DNA from 3 places in the Paenibacillus sp. FSL R7-0302 genome. Region 2 is predicted to be linked to each of the others. Evidence: predicted binding sites of a transcription regulator. Region 2 holds the regulator's gene; each other region holds the start of a gene.
The links. Region 2 encodes Rex, which represses fermentation and respiration genes when NADH is low (regulators of the CRP and FNR family bind a similar motif). Its sites were predicted from a motif close to TTGTGAAATATTTCACAA; they were not measured.
Positions count from the first base shown of each region.

Region 1: MKY96_RS31110 (formate/nitrite transporter family protein) is a predicted target of Rex. The motif match lies at 3,731-3,748, and genes of this name have one in related genera.
Region 3: MKY96_RS19845 (flavocytochrome c) is a predicted target of Rex. The motif match lies at 5,137-5,154, and genes of this name have one in related genera.

Region 1 is NZ_JBBOWB010000002.1:1,210,468-1,217,889, reverse strand. Features, by position in the region: gene MKY96_RS31125 (MOSC domain-containing protein) at 1-542, opposite strand, end outside; gene MKY96_RS31120 (GNAT family N-acetyltransferase) at 532-1,056, opposite strand; gene MKY96_RS31115 (MFS transporter) at 1,117-2,328, opposite strand; gene MKY96_RS31110 (formate/nitrite transporter family protein) at 2,803-3,630, opposite strand; gene MKY96_RS31105 (YncE family protein) at 4,052-5,215, shown strand; gene MKY96_RS31100 (FAD-dependent oxidoreductase) at 5,347-6,711, opposite strand; gene MKY96_RS31095 (hypothetical protein) at 7,114-7,422, opposite strand, start outside.
Region 2 is NZ_JBBOWB010000001.1:1,942,091-1,949,512, forward strand. Features, by position in the region: gene dinG (ATP-dependent DNA helicase DinG) at 1-1,044, shown strand, start outside; gene MKY96_RS08315 (redox-sensing transcriptional repressor Rex) at 1,201-1,851, shown strand; gene MKY96_RS08320 (amidohydrolase) at 1,841-3,142, shown strand; gene MKY96_RS08325 (cell wall elongation regulator TseB-like domain-containing protein) at 3,172-3,693, shown strand; gene MKY96_RS08330 (aminoglycoside adenylyltransferase domain-containing protein) at 3,974-4,735, shown strand; gene MKY96_RS08335 (hypothetical protein) at 4,961-5,503, shown strand; gene MKY96_RS08340 (AAA family ATPase) at 5,496-6,998, shown strand; gene MKY96_RS08345 (3-hydroxyacyl-CoA dehydrogenase family protein) at 7,131-7,422, shown strand, end outside.
Region 3 is NZ_JBBOWB010000001.1:4,576,049-4,583,470, forward strand. Features, by position in the region: gene MKY96_RS19830 (flavocytochrome c) at 1-1,354, opposite strand, end outside; gene dcuS (DcuS/MalK family sensor histidine kinase) at 1,482-3,095, opposite strand; gene MKY96_RS19840 (FMN-binding protein) at 3,300-3,659, opposite strand; gene MKY96_RS19845 (flavocytochrome c) at 3,685-5,115, opposite strand; gene MKY96_RS19850 (hypothetical protein) at 5,300-5,758, shown strand; gene MKY96_RS19855 (response regulator) at 5,894-6,613, opposite strand; gene MKY96_RS19860 (lactate utilization protein) at 6,760-7,422, opposite strand, start outside.

The sequences.
Region 1 (7,422 bases), on a different contig from region 2:
AGAACCTGCCTCACCGGGATACGGCCTGCTCCGCCCGCAAGCTTGGTAATCCGGTCCCCGGCCGCAAGGCTGCCTTCACGCAGCACGCGAAGGTAGAAGCCGCTGTAACCGGTGGACAGCACCTGGGCCGGCATATCTGCAGGTCCATGCTTCTGCGTGAGCTTGAAGCACGGGAAGCGCGGCTGGCTCACCTCCAGCAGTGCTGTACCGATCTCAAACACATCCCCGATGCACACCTCAGTCTCCAGCAGTCCGCGCGCCGTGATATTCTCGCCGAAGGCGGAAACCTCCAGCTTCCGGCCAAGCCGCTCCTCCCAGTGGGCATAATGCTCCACCGGATAGACGCAGACTGCCTTGTCAGGGCCTCCATGATTGACCAGATCCGCTTGCCCGTCTCCGGTGAACCCACCCACCCGAAGCGCAAGCGGACCGGCTACCGGCAGCTTGTAGATTCCGGTATCCAGCGGCTTACCGCGGTACTCTACCGTCTTCGGCTTGCCTACATTAAGCGAGACGACTTGCATCTTCACTTCACTCTCCATCCCCTTCTCCTCCCGTCAGCCTGCAGCTCATGAATACTTCATCCACATAACGTCCGCTTAAGTAGAATTCCTCCCGCAGCCGTCCCTCTTCCTCGAATCCGCATTTGCGGTAGAACTGAAGCGCCGGTGTATTGCAGGAGAGCACACGCAGCCGCAGCTTGCGGATTCCATGCCTCGCAGCATGGCGCTTGATCTCCGCGATCAATCGGCTGCCTACACCCAGCCGCTGAAAGCGCGGGTGCACAGCGATATTCACCTCGCATACATGGCGGTTGCTCTCCATCCCGCTGGGACAGCCGAAGCCGACATAACCGCATAGCTCCCCGTCCTGCAAGGCCACAAGCTGGGAGCCGGGCGGCGCATGCAGCAGATAGTCCTCCCGAGAGCGCCACATCAGCGGACCCGGGGTTGTATTCTCCGTCCAGATCATATTATCGAGCACGATCAGCTCACGGGCATCCTTGATTTCGGAGGGCCGGATAAGCAGTGCAGCATCTCTGTTAATTGGTTGCATTATTATACACCCCTTGCCTTACTAAGCAGTTAGTAAAAGGATTAGTTGCAGCATGAACGATTATGCAGCCCTGCGCTCAAGCTGTACAGCGGAACGGTTCATATAGGCGTGGAGCGCGAAGAATCCTACGGACAGCACAGCCATGCCGCAAGCCAGCCAGCCGGTTGGCGCAAGACCGCCCCTGTCGAACTGAACACCCATCAGATAAGGCCCGATGACACGGCCGATTGCGCCAATTCCGCCGCTCAGTCCGAGATAGAACGGCGCGCTGCGCTGGGCATGCTCCGAGATGAAGGAAGGCATCGCCGGAGAGATCAGCATCTCCCCAAGGGTAGCCAGCACCATACCCAGCAGCATCCCCGGATAGCTTGGCATAAACAGAATTACAGCATACCCGCCCAGGTAAAAGACGGCGCTTGCTGTCATCTGCGCGGTTGACGTCTGCGCGAACCCGCGCTTGATCAGGCTGACCAGCGGCTGCGCCGCGAAGATCAGCACGCCGTTCAGCGTCCAGAGGAAGCCGTATAGCTGCTTCGACCAGCCTTCCGAGATAATGAACGGCGAGACTCCGCTGTTCCAGATCGAATTGCCGATCAGCAGGAACATCGAGCCCACCGCCATGAACAGATAGATCCGTATATGGCCGAGGAGTCTCCAGCCCGACACTTCATGCTGCGGTTGCTTTTTCGATACTGTGCTATGAGCCGGTGCCGTCCCTACCTTGCGCAGATAGACGAAGAAGAATCCGGCAAATACGGCCGAGGTCACCCCGTTGAGCACAAAGCTCAGCATATAATTGCCCAGGAAGCCGCTCAGCGCGGTTCCCAGGGCTACCCCTATATTATTGGCAACATAGATGATATTGAACAGCTCTGCGCGCTGCTCCGCGAACCGGAAACCGATAAACGCCTGGATCGCCGGGAGGGAGAGGGAGTTGAACAATCCCATCAGACCCATGACGATTATGAATACGCTCCAGCTTCCGCTCGCCCACGGGAGGGCAAACAGCGTCAAGGCATTCATCGCTAATGCGCCGACAATCAGGCGGTTCACTCCTACCTTATGATACAACGAACCGCCCAGCAGCTGACCGGCAATCCCGCCGAGTGACTGCACCAGCAGCACAATTCCCGCGTCCTTCATACTGCGTCCCAGTTCATCGAATACATACATTGTAACCAGCGGCCACATCAGCGCACTGCCGGTAGCATTAATAAGACTGGCAATCAAAAATACTTTAATTTCCTTCGGATAGGCCTGCATGAATCTCATATCTTGTCTGTCATCCCCTGTAACATAGCTGTCATTAATCCATCCAGTATCATCCCAAAACAGGGGGCGGGGCAAGCATACGCGTTAATGCTGTATCGCGGGAAACCAGGGAATTATCCTATTGAAAATCAATCCTGTCTTCACCGCCGCCAGCGATATTAATATTCTATAACCCGCTCTTTCACACGTAAAGAAAAATACCTCGCCCGCACTGATTCGTTCCCCGGAAGCCGGGGTAATGAACCATATGAAACACTCCCTATTTTATTCACCGTGAGATCCGATTTCGTTCCCCCGAATCGGATTGCACGGTGAATTTTGTTTTGTCCGGAGGATGATCCTGCTGTACCCGATACAAAAACACTCCCTGTCTCTACGAATCCCTTGGTGCAGGGTGCCGAGAAGCAGGAAGTGCTTAGGCCAAGCTATGTTACAGACCAGCGATGTGATTCACACCGGGTCAAAATCTGTAGATTAAGCGTGTTTCTTCAATCCAGCAGCAGGTACGCCTGCGGCTGGGCTCACAGCACCCGGCTCCTTGCGCAGATAAGCCATCCAGTACGCCGCAGCCACGAAGATTGCGCCGCCCGTCAGATTGCCCAGCCAGACCGGAACGAAGTTGGCCACATACTGGCCCCAGGTGAAATGTCCTTCGAAGATCGCAGCAGGGATAAGGAACATGTTAGCTACAACGTGCTGGAAGCCGATGGCTACAAACGCCATGGTCGGGAACCAGATACCGAGGATTTTGCCGCTGAAATTGTCTGCCCCGTACGACAGCCATACCGCCAGCGCTACGAGCCAGTTACAGCCGATCCCGGAGATAAAAGCCTGCAGGAACGTAGCATCGATCTTATGCTCCGCCATACTTACCAGCTTCTCCAGATACACGCCATCTGATGTAAGACCAACGATGTGACCGAAGAAATAAGCGACGAATAAGGCACCCGCCAGGTTGCTGAGTGTGATCAGCACGAGGTTCTTAATGACTTCCCAGAACGAAATCTTCTTCGCAATGAACGCCAGCGGCACCGCCATCATATTCCCTGTCAGCAGTTCCCCTCCGGCAAGCAGCACCAGGATCAGTCCGACCGGGAATACGGCTGCTCCGATAAAGTTGGCAATGGACCCCCACTCGGCAGGCGCACCTGCAATGACACGAATATCCAGCAAAAATCCGAGCGCGATAAACGCTCCTCCCAAGAAACCAAGAATGAGTACAGTGCTGAGCGGATTATGTGCCTTCTTCACTCCGTTCTCTACCGTGACTTCAGCGATTCCCTGCGGTTTGTTATAAGCCATGATTCCTATCCCCTTCTAATTACTTAAAATTTGTTCCTTTATGCCATTGTAACGTGATCCCAATCACATTTACGTGATAAAAGTCACTATCATAAAAACCACGTGAAAGTTTTCACTGACATGTCAAATTTACCATAAAAGCTGGTGCTGCGGTACAAAGAGAAAACGGATGTCTCCCCTAAAGAGGCAGTTCTTTCCTATGGGCTTTCCTCGTGGGATTCTATTATTCTTCGTTATTTCCGCCCTTTTTGACAATCTGGCAGGACATTATGCTAGTCGGGCTGGAGAATTCATACATACCCTACAGCAGACTTCCAAATGCGGCATCCGTATTCCATCTGGTGCGCCTGCCCATCTGGCCAGCCGGTCCTCCGGGTCCGGGAAGTCCATCCGGTTCAACACCAGGAAAGGGGATTAATCCATGAATTTAAACAAGGCAGAAGCAAGCAACAGGAAATTACCCTCACGCGATCCTTATGTCTACGTGACTTATGAAATTGACTATCAACATGGCTATGTCGCTGTTATTGATCCTGCAGAAGATCGGATCATCAAGCGGATTCAGGTAGGTGCTAACCCTGGCGCTATGGCTATGGACCCCGACGAGAAGAAGCTATTCGTAGCGAATACCCGCATCGGTTCACTCTCCATTATTGATACGAGATCCCATAGCATTCTCAATACGGTTCCCGTGGGCAATATGAGCTCCAATCCTGCCCGTCCCGTTGCAGTCTTGGTTGCTTCGAATGGCAAGAAAGCCTATGTGGCGAATTATGGAGATAAGAACGTTACGATTATTGATTCTCCTACGAATACGGTTTTGAAAAATGTGGATGTCGGTCCAGGCCGGCCTTTCGCCTTGGCGAGCAATGAGAATAGCTCCTATATGTATGTAGCCTGTAAGGTTGCCGATGGAAGAGATTATGTCGCCGCCATATCCATTGAGGATGACAGCGTTCATCCATACGGGTCCCAATTTCAGCTCACCTTTGACACGGCACACAATCCACTGGTCGTCCACCCGGAGGGGTATTCGCTAATCGCTCTTGGAAAGACCGGTATGCTCTGTTTTTATGACGGTGATGTACAAGGCGAGCCTACGACCTCAAGTTTGCTGGATAACACGGTATCCGGCGTCTACCTGGACAACAAATTATTGTTTTGCACCACGGAAAACGATAGAGGCTATCTGAAACTATTTAATGACCTGTACGCTGATTGGATGGGAACCATATATGGCAATGCCCTTCCAGATGTCACCAGTTATAAAGGCCAGGATAAAATCCGGCTTTCGCGTAGGCAAGTGTATATTGGGGTCACAATTCAACCAACTTCTTTACCGACGGGAGGTCTGCAAATCTTCAACACTACACGCGCCCAGACCCGGTTCGTTCCGCTTACTTCTGTCGGCGATCTGGCATTCTTCTCCGACACTAAGGCTTATGTGGGAGAATCAAGAGCGATTCGCCCGATTGATCTGACAACCGCAAACGCAACGGCCCTGCCTGCTATTGAGATTGGACCCACAGACAGCAATCCTATCGCCGTCAAGAATATAATCTCCGGGTATCGCAATCAATCGTAATCGACACGTATCGTTAAAGTTGAGCTGCCTCAACAAGTCGAAGTTGACTTGAGAGGCAGCTCTCCTTGTCTATTGCCGCATCAAAAAAAGAGCCCTGAATGGGCTCCGGCAGAACATTTTATATTTTACAATTATGCGTGTACTGGCTCTTTGACTGCAGCAAGTTTCGGCAGAGCCTGGAGGCCTGCGGTGTTCAGGAAGTTCCAAGGCTTGTTGTAATGCGGCTGGAAGAAGAAGTCGATGAAGCCAAGCTGGTCTACAGTCATCTTATTCTGGATGCAGACCGATACGGTATTGATCGACTGCGTCAGATCCATCTTGGACATAATCTGCGCGCCCAGAATGCGGCGGGTGGCACGGTCAAAGACCACTTTTACCTGAACCTGCTCAAAGGTTGGCATGAACTCCGGACGGTAGTTGTCGATCAGCATGACACTTTCCGCATCCATCCCTTCAGCCTTGGCAGCCTCTTCAGTCAGTCCGGTTCCGGCAATATTGTCCTCGTAGATCTTGATACCCGACGTTCCTTGCGTACCCATGTAAGGGATCGTGTTCGAGACCAGATTGCGGGCAACCAGCGTTCCCATACGCACTGCGTTGGTGGCCAGCGGGATATACGCGTGTTTACCCGTCGGATTGTAATGAATCGCACAGCTGTCACCGGCAGCATAGACATCCGGCAGGCTGGTCTGCATATAATCGTTAACCATAATCGCGCCGTTCGGCAGCATATCCACTTGACCCTTCAGCAACTCGGTATTCGGACGGAAGCCGATGCAGAGAATCACCAGATCGGTCTCATGTTCACCCTTGCTCGTAATCACCTTGGTCACTCTTCCGTTCTCACCAGCGAAGGAGGCGACCTTCTCGCCCAGCGCCAGCTTAATGCCGTGATCCTCAAGCGACTGCTGGATCGGTGCGGTGAACTCTTCATCGAGATATTTGCTCAGGATGCGGTCTTCCCCATCAATCAGCGTAACTTCCTTGCCGTTCATCTGAAAAGCCTCCACCAGCTCGACCCCGATATATCCGGCACCGACCACAGTAATTCTTTTCACCTTCTGCGCTTCTTCGATAATGGTGTTGGAGTGATTGTAGTTCTTCGAGAGCAGGATGCCCTCCATCTCTATTCCTTCAAGCTTAGGCACAATCGGCCATGAGCCTGTTGTCATAATCAATTTGTCATAAGTATCTTCCATTTCCTCGCCGGTCACGAGGTTGCGGGCTTTCAAGGTTTTGCGGGCGGTATCAATGTTGATTACCTCATGGCGCATCTTCGTCTGCACACCCAGCGCAGCCAGCTGTTCCGGGGAGGAATAGAATAGTCCCTGCGGGTCCTTGACCACACCGCCAACGTATAAGGCAATGCCGCAAGACAGGAATGAGATATTATCGTTGCGCTCGTACACCGTAATCTGTGCATCCGGGTATAACTGTGCGGTATTTACAATGGCGGCCGTTCCGGCGTGGGTACATCCAATAACTGCTACTTTCATGATTTCTTCCTCCTCCAAGTTGAAAAGCTTATTTAGTAGGGCTTGTGAGCTCGTGACTGTGCTTATAAAACTATGCATTTGTGATTGTTTTCACTTTATACACTGATTATATTGTGATATTTATCACATTGCAAGAGTTATTGTGATTTTTCTCACATTGTTCACAATTTCAAATTTTAATCACTTTGGAGTTCCACCACATCATCCACTCCAATTGTGCCGCCGATTCCCTCTTCAACCTTGGCTTAGTTTCCCCCGGAGGAGGGGCATTATGTCTGCCAGGAGCAGGAAACAACAAGAGGGAATCTGGCCTACGCGGCGCGCCCGGTCCCATTGTGATCGGTTTTTCGATTACATTTGGCCTACGCGGCACGCCCGGTTCAATTGTGATCGGTTTTTCGATTACATTTGGCTTATGCGGCGCTCCCATGGTCCAATTGTGATCGGTTTTTCGATTACATTTGGCTTATGCGGCGCTCCCGGTCCAATTGTGATCGGTTTTTCGATTACATTTGGCCTACGCGGCGCGCCCGGTCCAATTGTGATCGGTTTTTCGATTACATTTGGCCTACGCGGCGCACCCGGCACATCCTGTTCAATTGGGATCGGTTTTTCGATTACATTCCGCTTACGTGGCGCACCCAGTCCCATTGTGATCGGTTTTTCGATTACATTTGGCCTACGTGGCGCGCCCAGTCCAATTGTGATCGG
Region 2 (7,422 bases):
AGTGAGATGCGTGACACGGACAGCCAATCCTCCTCAGACAGCCTTGTGACCGATATCGGCGGGTTATTCAAGGATCTGGCATCCATTAGAGAGCAGATCCGCTTCTTCATGAGCCTGAACGATGAGAATATTGTGTATTGGCTGGAGGGAAGCGGTAATTATAAGGGGAAGTCGCTGCAAATGTATGCTGTTCCCGTAGATGTCAGCACCCAGCTCAGGGAGCTGTTCTTCGATAAGAAGAAGAGCATTATCCTGACCTCGGCCACCTTATCTGTGGATAAATCCTTCCAGTTCATGATCGATAACCTGGGTCTTGGCGAGGCTGCCGAGCAGCGGCGTCTGATGACTGCACTGCTTCCATCGCCATTCAAGTATCGTGAGCAGGCGCTCCTGGTCATTCCCCGGGACTTCCCGAGCGTCAAGGGAAGTATAGGGGATGCCCGCTTTGTGGACACCCTCGTGCACTCCCTTGCCGAGACAGCTGTAACAACACGGGGGCGGATGCTGGTGCTGTTCACCTCCTACAAGATGCTGCGCCAGGTGTATGAACCGCTGAAGGAGGCACTTGCCTCACAGGATATCGCGGTGCTGGGACAAGGCGTGGAAGGCGGCAGCCGGAGCAAGCTGATCCGCCGCTTCCAGGATAGCCCGGCTTCGGTCTTGCTGGGTACCAGCAGCTTCTGGGAAGGGGTGGATATCCCGGGAGAAGCATTGACCTGCCTGGCGATTGTCAGACTGCCGTTCCAGCCGCCGAATCACCCGCTGGCAGAAGCGAAGTCGGAGCTGCTTCAGGCACAGAAGAAGAATCCGTTCATGAAGCTGTCCGTGCCGCAGGCCGTCATCCGCTTCAAGCAGGGCTTCGGGCGGCTGGTCCGCACGGCGCAGGACCGGGGCATCGTAATTGTGTACGATACCAGAGTCATCGAATCGCATTACGGAAAGTACTTCCTGTACTCGCTCCCCGGTCCCAAGATGGAGCATATGCTCACCGAGCAGATGGTCCCGAGAATTGCCGAATGGCTGGATGACGGCGGGGTTTCCTAATTCATCTGCTATTGCTATTATTAATAAGTCATGATTAACCTGAAGATCCGTTCCCGCCTGCCCTGCCACTCCGGCAGGCGGCGGGGCACGGTTGCTATAATCGGCATTACATGAAGCGAATTTGTGATGTTACATCAACTTGAAGGAGGAGAATACATGAAATCGGATAAAATATCGGAGGCCGTCGTGCGCAGGCTCCCAGTGTACCTGCGTTTCCTGAACGATCTCCAAAAACGTGAAATCTCCACAGTCTCTTCTCAGGAGCTGGGCCAGAAGCTTGATCTGAATCCCGCCCAGATCCGCAAGGATTTGGCTTATTTCGGTGATTTTGGCAGAAAAGGCATCGGCTATGATGTATCTTATCTGATTGAGAAGATCCGCCATATCCTGAAGCTTGACCAGCAAATTAATGTTGCACTGGTTGGAGCCGGTAATCTCGGTCATGCCTTGTCAAACTACAACGCTTACTTAAAGGATACAATGAAGATTACTGCCATCTTCGATGCCTACCCGCCGAAGGTGGGCCAGCAAATCAACTCGCTGGTTGTGCAGCCGATGGAGGAGCTAAGCAGTACAATCCGCTCGCAGGGCATCCGGATCGGGATTATTACCGTGCCCGACAGCGAAGCCCAGAACGTAGCTGATATTCTTGTCGATTCCGGTATCGAGGCGATTCTGAACTTCGCACCGGTTATTCTCAAGACGCCTGCCAATATCCGGATTCATGCCGCAGATTTCACCACAGATCTGCAGAGCTTGGCTTATTATTTGCATGATGGAAAGGATGAGGCTGAAGATGAGCAGTAAGATCACGATAATCAAGAATGGGCACTTCCTGGTTCCGGGCAGTGACAAGCCGGTTCTGAGCGGGTACATGACCCTGGAGAATGAATTGATTACTTACATAGGTGAAGCTGAGCCGGCAGTGGAGGATGGCGCACAGGTCGTAGACGGCAGCCGTCTGCTGTTCATGCCTGGTCTGGTCAATACCCATGGTCATACTGCAATGTCACTGCTGCGCGGATATGGCGACGATATGGTGCTTCAGTCTTGGCTGCAGGAGAAGATGTGGCCGATGGAAGAGAAATTCACTGGTGATGATGTATATTGGGGAACCTCGTTGTCCGTGCTGGAGATGCTGAAGGGCGGCACAACCACCTTCCTCGATATGTATGATCATATGGACCGGGTAGCGGAAGTGACCGAGCAGTCCGGTATTCGTGCGGTGTTGATGCGCGGCGTAATTGGGCTGTGCCCGGAAGAGGTACAGCAATCCAAGCTCGCTGAGGCGATTGCTTTTGCCCGTAACTGGCACGGCAAGGCTGACGGCAGAATTACGACCATGCTCTCACCGCACGCCCCGTACACCTGTCCTCCAGAGTTTTTCATGAAGTTTGTGCAGGCTGCCCATGATCTGGACTTGCCAATGCACACCCATATGTCCGAGACGCGCCATGAAGTGGAGCAGAACGTGGCCGACTATGGCCTGCGTCCGGTCGCACATCTGGAGAAGCTCGGGATGTTCACCCGTCCTTCGCTCATTGCCCACGGGGTTCATCTGAACGATGAAGAGATCGGGATTCTGGCCCGCCATAACGTTGGCGTGTCGCATAACCCCGGCAGTAACCTGAAGCTGGCCAGCGGGGTTGCGCGTGTTCCTGAACTGCTGAGAGCCGGGATTAAGGTCTCCCTGGGTACAGACGGCGCGGCAAGCAACAACAATCTGGATATGTTCGAAGAGATGAGGCTGGCGGCTCTGATTCACAAGGGCGTAAGCGGTGATCCCACAGCGGTACCGGCTCCTGAGGCGCTTCTGATGGCTACGGAGTATGGGGCGCAGTCTATTTTCCTAAGCGGGGTAGGCCGGCTTGCCGCAGGAATGAAGGCCGACTTCATCGCACTTGATATTGACCAGCCGCATCTGCTGCCGCATACCGATCTGCTCTCCCATGCCGTATATTCGGCAAGTGCCAAGGATGTGGAGCATGTATGGGTGAACGGCCGACAGGTTGTGAAGCATGGACAATGCCTGACACTTGATGAAGAAGCCATCCGCCGCAAAGCACAGGAGACGTTCGAGAGCCTGCTTAAACGGTAATTCAGGGGAACGGGAAAGGAAGCAGCGTGGTGAAGAAGAAGAGGAGAAGATGGATCTGGCTGGGGATTACCGTGGTGCTGCTCCTTCTGTTCGGACTAAGCCAGTTCTATGCCTACATTATGAAGGACCAGTGGAACGAGCGGAGTGAGGCCAAGGAGCTGGCCCGGGCGCGTGCCGGACTAACAGAGGTTACCAAGGCCCAGAAATCTGTCTGGAATGAGAATGAGATCTACTGGGTGCTGACCGGCAAGAATGAAGCAGGGACCGATCTGATGGTGTGGGTCCGTTTCACCTTGGAGGGCAAGCCTGCCGGAGGCGACAACGACCTGTATGCTGAGGAACTGAGCAATGGCACCTCAGAAGAGAAAATGCGCGGAATCATAGCCGCTCAGCTGCCGGACATTACGATTGAACGGCTGCTGCCCGGTGTATACAACGGGGAATATGCCTGGCAGCTATTTTACAAAAAAGACGGGCGATTCTATTACAGCTTCTACCGCTTCAAGGATGGCAGCGCCATCGGTGAGGGGTACAGTCTGCCGAACCGTTAAGCTAAGCGCTCAGCGGAAGAATACATGCGGGGGAACAGTTTATCTGTTCTTCCGTTTTTTTAACAGATAAATTTATATGTTTTGAGGTCCCCGCAAAGTACCTGAGTCATCACCTACGCTAAAGCCCCACTTTGTGGGGTTATTTTATTATTTTGACGGTGAGGGATGAAGGAAATCGGTACCCCTTCACTTCTGAGATATATCAATTGATATATTAAAAGTAATCCCTAATCTGCTATCAATAACTTGCATGTTGAATGTAACAAGGAGGTTGATGAAATTGGAAATATTGGCATATTTGTATCAGGCGGTGGATCTGTTCAAGGAGGAGCTGGGGGAGAATCTGTCGGGAATTTACGTGCATGGCTCACTGGCGATGGGCTGTTTTCACCCCGATACCAGCGATATCGATCTGCTGATCGTCGTACATGACAAGCTGCCCGCAGAGGTCAGTCATAGACTTGCCAGGCGTATTGTAGCTTATCATGACAGTCTGCCGAATAAGCGCGGAATTGAACTATCTATCGTCCTTAAGACATACCTGCGCAATTTTGTGTATCCTACGCCTTTTGAATTTCACTTTTCGGAAGCACATGTAGAGCGGTACAGAGCTGATGAGAATTATCTGTGCGGCGGCTTTGAGGATGCTGATCTGGCGGCGCATTTTACAGTAGTCTACCATCGCGGGTTTATCTTGTACGGGGAGCCGATCCGCGAGGCCTTTGCGCCGCTAGACAACAGGTACTATCTGGATTCCATTATCAGGGATATCGATGATGCACCGCAGAATATTAAGAAATCACCGGTGTATTACACACTGAATCTATGCAGGGTACTCTATTATATGCAGGAAGGTCATGTTTCTTCCAAGAAGGAAGGCGGGGAGTGGGGGCTGCAGCAGTTGCCTGAAGTCTATCACGGTTTGCTTAGACAGTGTCTGAAGGAATATAGCGGTGCGGGGGACGCCGAAGGCTATGAACCGGGCGAATTAACCGATTTTGCGGAATATATGATGGCTGAAATCAAGCGGACTCCGAACTGAAGATGGGCCGGGCAAAAATGATAAGTGCATGAAACATCCAGAAATTAGTATCAAAAATTTTAAATATATTCACAACTTTATGTAAAATCGTATATACACCTGTGATATACTACTACTTGTATCAGGACATGCTTAAGAGCATGTCAGTCTCGGAAGGGCGCTAGACACGCTGGATGGTCTTTATTATAGAGTTATGCTCGGTCATTTTTGAGAGGAGGACGTTTCTTGAAACTGCGTCTCATGCCTGTACTGCTAACGTCTCTGCTGTCTGCTGCATTATTGTTTGGCGGCTGGTATTCTTACCGTACATTCGCGGTGCAGGAGCCGCTGCAGAAGCTGGTATCATCCTACGAGGGAGTGAAGGATTCCCATATTACTATTAAACGCAATGAGGTCACTTTGAAACTGGATTTGCAGCCGGGCACGAAATTACGTGAACTGGTGCAGTATGTATCAAGAGAAGGCAGCACTGCTATTGACGGACGGACCCTGAAGCTGGATGTGGAGCAGAAGCCGAGCGAGCTGCTGGATGAGTACTGGGATAAAGCGATGTTCTCTGTAGCAGAAGCGATGGAGAGCCGGAAGTATACATTGATACCAGCGAAGCTGGACGGACTTAAGGAGCAGGACAGCAAGTACAGCGGGGTTACAGCCGCCACAGAGATTGACGATAATAATGTATATGTAAGCCTGAGCAACGGCACAGAGAGCAAATTCATTATTCTGCCGCGTGCAGCAGCCAAGATGGGAGTGTGGAACAATGCCTAAGTACTGGAAAGAGGTTGTAGCCGGATTCGTTCCGGTCATGCTGATTTTTATGGCTTTTGTGGGGATTAATATCTTCCCTGTAATCATAGCGCTGGGTATGGTTGCCGCGCTCCTGTTCATTGCCCATGCCCGTGGCGGTCTGACGGTTAATGCAGGTGCAGATAAGAAGCGCAAGAAGAACGGCCCCTCCAAGCTGACCTTTGAAGAGATCGGCGGACAGGACAATGCCAAGCAGGAGCTGCGTGAAGCGCTGGACTTCCTAATCCGGCACGAAGAAATCAGCAAGTTCGGGATTCGCCCGCTCAAGGGAATTCTGCTTACAGGTCCTCCGGGAACAGGAAAGACGCTGATGGCTAAGGCTGCGGCGCATTATACGGGCTCCGTGTTTGTAGCTGCCTCGGGCAGTGAATTCGTTGAGATGTATGTCGGTGTGGGTGCGGGACGCGTACGCGATTTGTTCAAGGATGCCCGCACACGCGCACTCAAGGAGAATAAGCAAAGTGCCATTATTTTCATTGATGAAATCGACGTCATCGGCGGGAAGCGCGAAGGCGGACAACAGCGTGAGTATGATCAGACCCTCAATCAGCTGCTGACGGAGATGGACGGGATTTATAACAATGATACCCCGCGCATCCTGCTGGTAGCCGCAACGAACCGCAAGGAGATGCTGGATTCTGCGCTGCTGCGCCCGGGGCGTTTTGACCGCCATATTCAGGTGGATATGCCTGATAAGAAGGGCCGCAAGTCGATTCTCGACCTGCATGCCAAGAACAAGCCGCTGCATGACACCGTGGATCTGGATAAAATCGCCGAAGAAGCTTACGGCTTCTCGGGTGCGCAGCTGGAGAGCGTGATGAACGAAGCCGCGATCTACATGATGCGCGAGAATCTGACCCTGGTAGAGCAGCGTCATCTGTCGATGGCGATCGACAAGGTGATGATGGGTGAGAAGACCGACCGTGAGACCAACCATGAAGAGAAGAAGCGGGTAGCGATTCATGAGCTTGGACATGCTATTATGGCTGAGCTGCTGCGCCCCGGAAGCGTTAGCCAGGTAACACTTACCCCGCGCGGTCAGGCTCTAGGGTATGTCCGGCATAATCCGCAGACCGAGCAGTATCTCTATACGAAGGATTACCTGGAGAACCAGATTATGATTGCCCTTGGCGGAGCGGCTGCCGAAGAGATGTATTACGGCGGACGCAGTACCGGTTCCCGTGGAGACTTCGATCAGGCGCTGAATATCGTTGAGACGATGATGAAGTCAGGGCTCACCTCGCTGGGCATTGCGAATCTGCAAATGGTTACCACTGAAGAATTAATGAAGGAAAACAGTAAGATACTGGATGAGCTTATGATCCGCACGAATGACCTGCTGGAGCAGCAGAGAAATATATTTGATTACTCTCTTGACATTTTAATGAAGGAAGAAGTTCTCTCCGGAGAGCAATTTCGTTGTCAATTTCGTGACAGTGTCCTTTTACCGGCATAATTCTTTATGCCGGTTATTTTTTTTTACTTTTCAGACATGCTAAGATATCATTATATGTCGGGCTACTTATTTTTTTCGACAGACAAGGTACAATACAGAAGTATAGATACCTGAAAGGATGGAGACTTTTACATGAATTTTAAGAAGATCGGTGTCATCGGCGGAGGCACAATGGGACAAGGGATTGCCGAAATGCTGGCAGCCAAGGGCCTGGATGTCATGCTGGTGGAGAAAACTGCAGAACGGCTGAACTACTCCTACGAAATGATCGAGACCAGTCTCGACAAGCAGCTGGAGAAATGGGCGATTACCCAGGCGGAGAAGAAGCTGATCCTGGGCCGTATCCAGAAGGTTACACACTTCGCTGAACTGAGCTCCTGCGATATGGTCATTGAGACCATCGTTGAAGATCTGGAAGCCAAGC
Region 3 (7,422 bases), 2.6 Mb from region 2:
GAATCCCAGGGCCGATCTGGATGGCATAATACGGAGCACCAGACAGATCATTATCCATACCGGTAGCTCTGCCGAACTCGGCATCCGACTTACTTTTCACCGCACCGTTCCAAGTATCCACGGTGGTCTTAAGTGCAGCAGCCGGAACCTTCATCTGATCCGCCAGTGCCTCGATGGTATCTGCGGTCTTGACCACACCCATCTTGATGTATTGATCCACTGCTTTGACACGGGATTTCACTCCGGCGTCGAACACGAGATAAGCGGATTTCTCAGGAAGCGTATTAATTGAAGCTGTTACCTTGTCCCGGGTGTCCATCTCGTTGCCGAAGCGCTTGCCCTCAGCAGATACGAGAATAGCCCCTTCGCCCCGGACCGCTTCACCGATCAGGTAGGATTTCTCCTGCTGTACGGTCGGGTGAACCTGAATCTGATCCAGGTCTACGGTAGTTCCGCCGACCTTCTCGATCATGGCAATACCGTCGCCCGTGCTGCCAATCTGGTTAGTGGTGACCAGGCCTTCCAGGTCCGGTCTGACTTTGGAGATCAGCTCCTTGTTGGCACCGAAACCGCCGGTGGTTACGATAACTGCTGCTGCGCTGATCGTTTTGTCGTCGGCCTGGTTGAACAGCACCTTCACGCCGTTCACCTTACCGTCCTGTACCGTTAGTTCCTTCACATCCGCATTGACGAATAGCGGAATTCCCTGCTCCTGAACATTGCGGACGAGGCCTGCTACAAGATATTGTCCCACTGCCGAGCCGTCTTCAGGACGGTGCGTACGCTTCTCCTTCATTCCGCCGGTAATCGTAATATTGTTCAAGCGGATTCCGATGGAATCGAGCCAGTCAATGGCCCCTGCGGATTGATCCACGAAGAAGTGCAGCAGCTCCTTATTGTTCGTATCATGTCCGCCCTTAAGGGTCTCTTCATAGAACAGTTCGTTGCTGTCTTCGATGCCCTGCTCCTTCTGGAACTTGGTCTGCGATGCATTCATTCCCGAGGAGGATTTCGTAGTATTGCCGCCAGCTACCGGCATCTTCTCCAGAATGACCGGGTTCATGCCGGCCGCTTTGGCTTCCAGTGCAGCAGACATTCCCGCACCGCCCGCGCCGACGATGACGATATCATATTTATCTTTTAACTGATCATACGGAGTATAGCTCGCTTCGGATGCCCCCGATACGGCCTCTGCTGTCTCTTTAGGTGCAGCCGTTGCTGCAGGCTCTGTGGTCGCGCTGTTTGTTCCCTTGCTCTCATTCTTGCTGCTGCCCGCATTGTTGTTTCCGCAGCCTGCAATCACCAGCATCACAGAGAGAATGAGGATAAGTGCCGCTGTTAATCTCTTATTCATGTGAGTTGTGCCCCCTTGTGCATATTTTCACAATTATCATAGCGTCAAAGAAGCGGTTTGTGGAACCTTCCGTAAATTATTAAAGAGTTTTGTAACTAAAGTAAGCGGGCATATGGACCTTAAATGTTCACATCCCCTCCTCCTCCTTCACCTCATAAGGCACATCCACGATAAAATGCGCTCCCGGCCCGCAGCCGGCGGCAAGCTCAAGATGGCCCTTGAGTTTGTCCACACTTTTCTTCACCAGATATAGGCCGATCCCCCGCTGTTCACCCTTGGAGGAGTAGCCCTGAACGAAGATCTTCTCCTTCAGGCCTGCCGGAATTCCCGGACCGTTATCGCTAACCTCGCATAGCAGCCGCCCCTCTTCATATTGAAAAGCAAGCTCCACGCGCTTCACGGGTTGCTCGCGGAGCTCCCCCAGCGCCTCCAGAGCATTATCCAGCAGATTGCCGGCAATCGTAATCAGCTCATGAATCACCTGCGGATCGGCCGGCTCCGGCAGATAGCTGTCCCCGGTCAACAGCAGCTCGATTCCCGCTTCGCGCGCCCGGCTCAGCTTCCCCAGCAGAAATCCGGCCATCACCGGGTCCTTGATCTGTCTCGTAATCGCCCCGATCTCCTTCTGGTAGTTGCTTACCGTCCCCAGAATATATTGCTGCAGCTCATCATACAGGCCCATATGTGTCATGCCCATTATCACGTGCAGCTTGTTCATGAACTCATGGGCACCGGAGCGCAGCGCTTCTGCATAGACCGAGACTCCCGACAGCTTCTCCGCCAGCACAGCCAGCTCGGTCTCATCCCGGAAGGTGGCAATCGCGCCAACAATATTACCGTTAACACGGACAGGAAGGCTGTTCACCAATAGAGAGCTGTCTCCCAGCTCCAGCTCCCGGTCCTGTATTCCTTCTCCCTCAGCCAATACCCGCTCCAGACCCAGCTCCGGCCAATACTCGGCAATCTGCCGGTTCATGGCGCTCCCGCCAATCCCCGCTGCCCTCAGAAGCCGCTGCGCCTCCATATTAAGGATGGTGATCCGCGCCTCCTGATCTACGGCAATAATTCCCTCGCGCGTGGATTCCAGCATCGCACTGCGTTCCTGGAGCAGCTTGGAGATGTCCTCCGGCTCCATCCCGAACACCATCCGCTTGATCCGGGCTGCGAGGATGAATGCTCCTCCCGCTCCAAGCAAGGCTCCCGAGACCAGAATCGCAATAATCGTCCACTCATTCATCAGGACCAGCCGCTCGACCCGCTCCAGGGACAGACCGGCAATGACCACTCCCACCTGATGCCCCCGGTTGTTATAGACCGGCACGAAGCCGCGCAGGGATCTGCCGAGCGGCCCGGCCCCTTCGGAGATACTCTCCCCTCCGCGCAGCGATATCTCCTGACCGCCTCCCGCAAAGGGCAGACCGACCAGCGAGGCATCCGGATGGGAATAGCGGATTCCCTTCATATCTGTCACTACCACGAACATAATATCATTACGGCGGGCGATTCTTGAGGTGTAGTCCTGAATCTCCTTGCTGTTGCCTTCACTGAGTCCCTCCGAGACCAGCGGAATCAGGGCGATGGTACGGGCAATCGTAATCGCCTTATCCTCCAGCGCCTGCCGGGTCTGCGGAATAATCTGATTGCGGAAAATAAAATATAAAATCAGCAATACCAGCAGAACAACGGCAGACACCATGACGGCAATCATTGTGCGCAGACTGTAGCTTTTTTTCCTGGCCACTTGTGCGAAGACCTCCCTTCATGTCCCATGTTCCTATACCATTCGAACTATATTAGTTGAACCTGAATTTGTAAAGCTACTCCCGGGAATCGCTTCCTGGGGATGGAACTATGCAGCAAGCCCAGCCGTTCTGCCGGAGACAGGAGGGCTGGGCTTGCTCGGGTGATATGACCACAACTCTTTTATAAGCAATTGAATGATGACTTACTGCTTCTTGGCCTGTTCCAGCGCCTGGGTCACCGCTTCAATAATTCCGCCGCTGGAGCCGGAAGCACCAGAGAGAGCGTCTACGCCTTCTGTGGTTTGTTTTTCAATAATTTCAGGAATCGTATTCTCCACGGCCGCATCGATCATCGCCTGCGTCTCCTTATGCTCCTCTACGGTAATAGCGTCGATCTTCTCATCCTTGATCTCTACCGCCACTTTAATATCACTCTTGACCCCTTTGCCTGTACCATCATATGTCCCGTCCACATACTTGCCGGAAGATGAAGAGCAGCCCGCCGTTAGTACTGTTGCAGCCGCGAGGGCAGAGAACAGCAAGGTTTTTGTCCACTTGTGCATGAGTAATTCCTCCTTCTAAAAGTTCCTATTTCTTAAGTGCCTTCACAGCTTCATCCGCTGCAATCCGCCCGAAGGTAGTGATGTCTGCCAGAGCATTACCGCCCAGACGGTTCGCGCCGTGTACTCCGCCGGTTACTTCGCCCGCAGCATACAGCCCGGCAATGACCTGATCCTTGGTATCCAGTACCTGAGCCTGAGTGTTAATCGCTACTCCGCCCATGGTATGGTGGATTCCCGGTGTTACCTGAATTGCGTAATATTTACCCTTTTCAAAAGACAACTTAAGATCCGGCCGTTCAAACTCTGTATCCTTACCGGAAGCAACAAAGCCATTATACGTATTCAGTGTATCTGCCAGTGCTTGGCCGTCTACACCGATCTGTGCCGCCAATTCTTCAGGTGTTGCCGCTTCTTTGACCAGATCCATTCCAAAATAAACCTCGGTTGCCTTCAGGTTCGCACGCAGCTCATCATTGAAGATCAGATAAGCTACTTTGCCGGACTGGGCCAGAATATTCTGGGACACAACATCGCGGGTCAGCAGTTCATTCGTGAAGCGCTTGCCTTCGCTATTGACCAGAATTGCACCGTCTCCGCGTACCCCTTCTGTGATCAGCACGCCTTGATTCGGAATGGTGGTCGGATGAATCTGAATCTCCTTCATGTCTACCAGCTTGGCACCGATCTTCTCTGCCATCGTTGTACCATCGCCGGTTGCGCCCGGATGGTTAGTGGTGGAGAACCCTTCCAGCTTCGGCTGGTACCCCTTGATCATGTCCATATTGGCTCCAAAACCGCCGGCCGCCAGAATAACGGAATTCGCACTGATCGTGTACTGCTTGCCATCCTTATCCGTCACCTTCACTCCGGTAACCACGCCGTCCTTATTCTTGACGATCTCATCGGCAGTCGTCCGCAGGCGCACATCAATTTTGTACTCCTCCAGCTTCTTCTTCAGCGCGACTACGATGAAATTCCCTGCCGCTTCTCCGCCTGCCGGACGGTGAATCCGGTTCACGCTTGCCCCGCCTGCGCGTCCCACCTCAGACAACTCGGCTCCATTCTCCTTCAGCCACTCCACCGAAGCCGCCGCGCCGTTCGTAAGCGTTCTGACCAGATCCGGGTTATTGAGATTCTTGCCGCCCTTCATGGTATCCTCGAAATGCAGCTCCGGACTGTCCTTGATTCCGGCAGCCACCTGATAAGGTGTTCCTGCCGCATTCAATCCGCCTTCCGCACGGACGGTGTTTCCTCCAAGCATAGGCATTTTTTCGACTAGTATCACCTTGGCTCCCTGATTATGCGCTTCAATGGCAGCAGTCATTCCCGCGCCGCCGCCGCCGATAATTACGATGTCCGTAGACTCCCCTTTGGTGCTGTTACATGCAGGCAATACCACCAGACTTGCCAGCAGCAGCCCCTTGCCCAGCAGGCTTCCCCATCTCTTTCTGTTCATTCTGTTCTCCTCCAATTGTAATTGTGCATATTTTCACAATCATCATAACCTGAAGGAGCCCTGACAAGAATATTTAGTAATTAAAGAAATGATAAAGTAAATAAAGGTAGTGAATTTGCTTGAATGTGTTTATAGATTTATAATTGGAGCTTATACAACCGTATCACTAGGAGGAGCAGAAACTATGGAAAAAAGCGAAAAATATTGGCTGGCCGGTGCTGTTCTGGCAGCAGCCGGTGTCTCCCTGATGAGCTACACCGCGAGCCGCTATACTTCATTCAAAAGAGTAGTTACCCGAACCGTCCGTCTGGAAGATATCGCCGCTCTGGAAATTACCCGCCTGTCTTCTGTTCCCGGTGAACAGAAGGACGTTGTGCTTACTGAGCCGGAAGCGATTAAGCAGATTTACGATGATTTCTCCGGCGTCCGCCTGATGAAATCCGCCCGCAATGTGAGCACAGACAACAAGTACAGCTATTACATTACCATTGTCCAGGCCGACCGGAAGCAGCGGTTCGACATTATTTTGAAGGGCAAGCATCACATGATTATCTATGACAATGACATGAACAACCCGCACCTGGTAGCCTACAAAATCATTAACGAGTTTAGTCCGCTGGCTCTGCAGCAGGCCTTCGAGTGATGCTGCGTACGCTTATGTATGGCATAGCTTAATAGCTTAATTAACCTTCACAGCTACTGTGACGGCTATATGGAGTCATGGAACGCCTGGGGCAGCCTGGGGCAACCGTGACTCCGTTTTATTTAAAGAGAACGCTCATAGATATTTACGGATAAGTTCATGCCCTTCAGGTCTCACCTTATACATATACACCGGCCTGCCTACCGCCCCGTAGCTAAGCTCCATTTCCAGAATCCCTGCCTCCGTCAGAAAAGCCAGATACTTACGGACCGAGATCCGCGAGATGGGCGCATGGCTGCTGATATCCTCCGTGGAGAACACCGGGCTCTCCAGCCGGTTAATCGTGCTCCAGATGCTCTCCAGGGTGCCCTCGGCAAGTCCCTTGGGCAGCGGCAGGGCAGCGGACTTCTCCTCTTCCGTTCCCAGCGAATGCCGTAGCAGCTTATCCAGCTGCTCCTGGCTGAGATGCTCCTTGTGCATCAGCTTATAATCCTCACGATACGCCGACAAGGCCGCCTGAAAGCGGGCAAACTCAAACGGCTTGATCAAATAATCCACGGCCCCGTTCTGCAGCGCTTTGCGGATGCTGGCATTGTCACTGGCGGCGGAGATCACAATGATATCCACCTTGCTCCCCTGCTCCCGCAGTGCAGAGAGCAGCTGCAGCCCGCTGACGCGCGGCATATAAATATCCAGCAGCACCAGATCTACCTGCTGCTCCTCCAGCATAGTTCTCGCTTCATCCCCTGTCGCCGCCCAGCCCGCATACTCAAAGCCCGGAACCTGCTCCAGATAATGCCGGTTGAACTTCGCCACCATCGGGTCATCCTCTACGATCAATACTTTAATGTTCATGGGTTCTCCTTGTCTTTTGTGCAACTATAACTACAACTAATATAACATTGCGGCGGGGAATTTTGGAGGGAGGTGTGCTGAGACATAGAATCAAAACTAACAAAAAGACACCAATTCGAGAAATTACCCGAACGGTGCCGAAAAAATTAAAATCCCAAAGATTCACCAACGAGGATAACCTTTATTCTCCCCGCTGTTTTACACATTCTTGTTTCGACGATGTAAGAACAGATACAATCCTCTGATTTACAATCTGCGCAAGCACCATTGATCAGGCAGGGCGTTTTTTGCGGTGAATGTAAAAATGGGCTGGACGAACTCGAACAACGGCTTGCATTAATGGGGGCGGCGTAGGTTCTGGCTCTAATTACTGCGTCTTCAGCGGTCTTGCACACCTTATTCATCCCAACGACAGCAACCACACTTCTCGGTCCAAAAGTAATCGCTGCCGCCCGATTGCCCACACTGTCGATATTGACCAATATCCCATCTTCGCTAACCGCGTTGAAGCTGGTTAAATAGGTGTCGCACAAAAGAGAGTGGCGCATGAGATCATAACGTTCCTCCATCGTTTGCGCTGTATCACGATCAATGACTGTATAGCTGCCTTGGCGGACCCGATCAAGAAGCCCGATGTCCTCCAGCGTGACTGACCCGCCCCAAGATACCGAAGAATGTTCCTCAATTAAGGATAGTGCCTTTTCTGCAGCTTCTATGGCGTTATCACAGTAATAAGCCTCAAACTTTCTGTTTTGCAGATTCTTAATAACCTTGGTAGCTAACAGCCTATTTCTCGCTTTGATTGAATC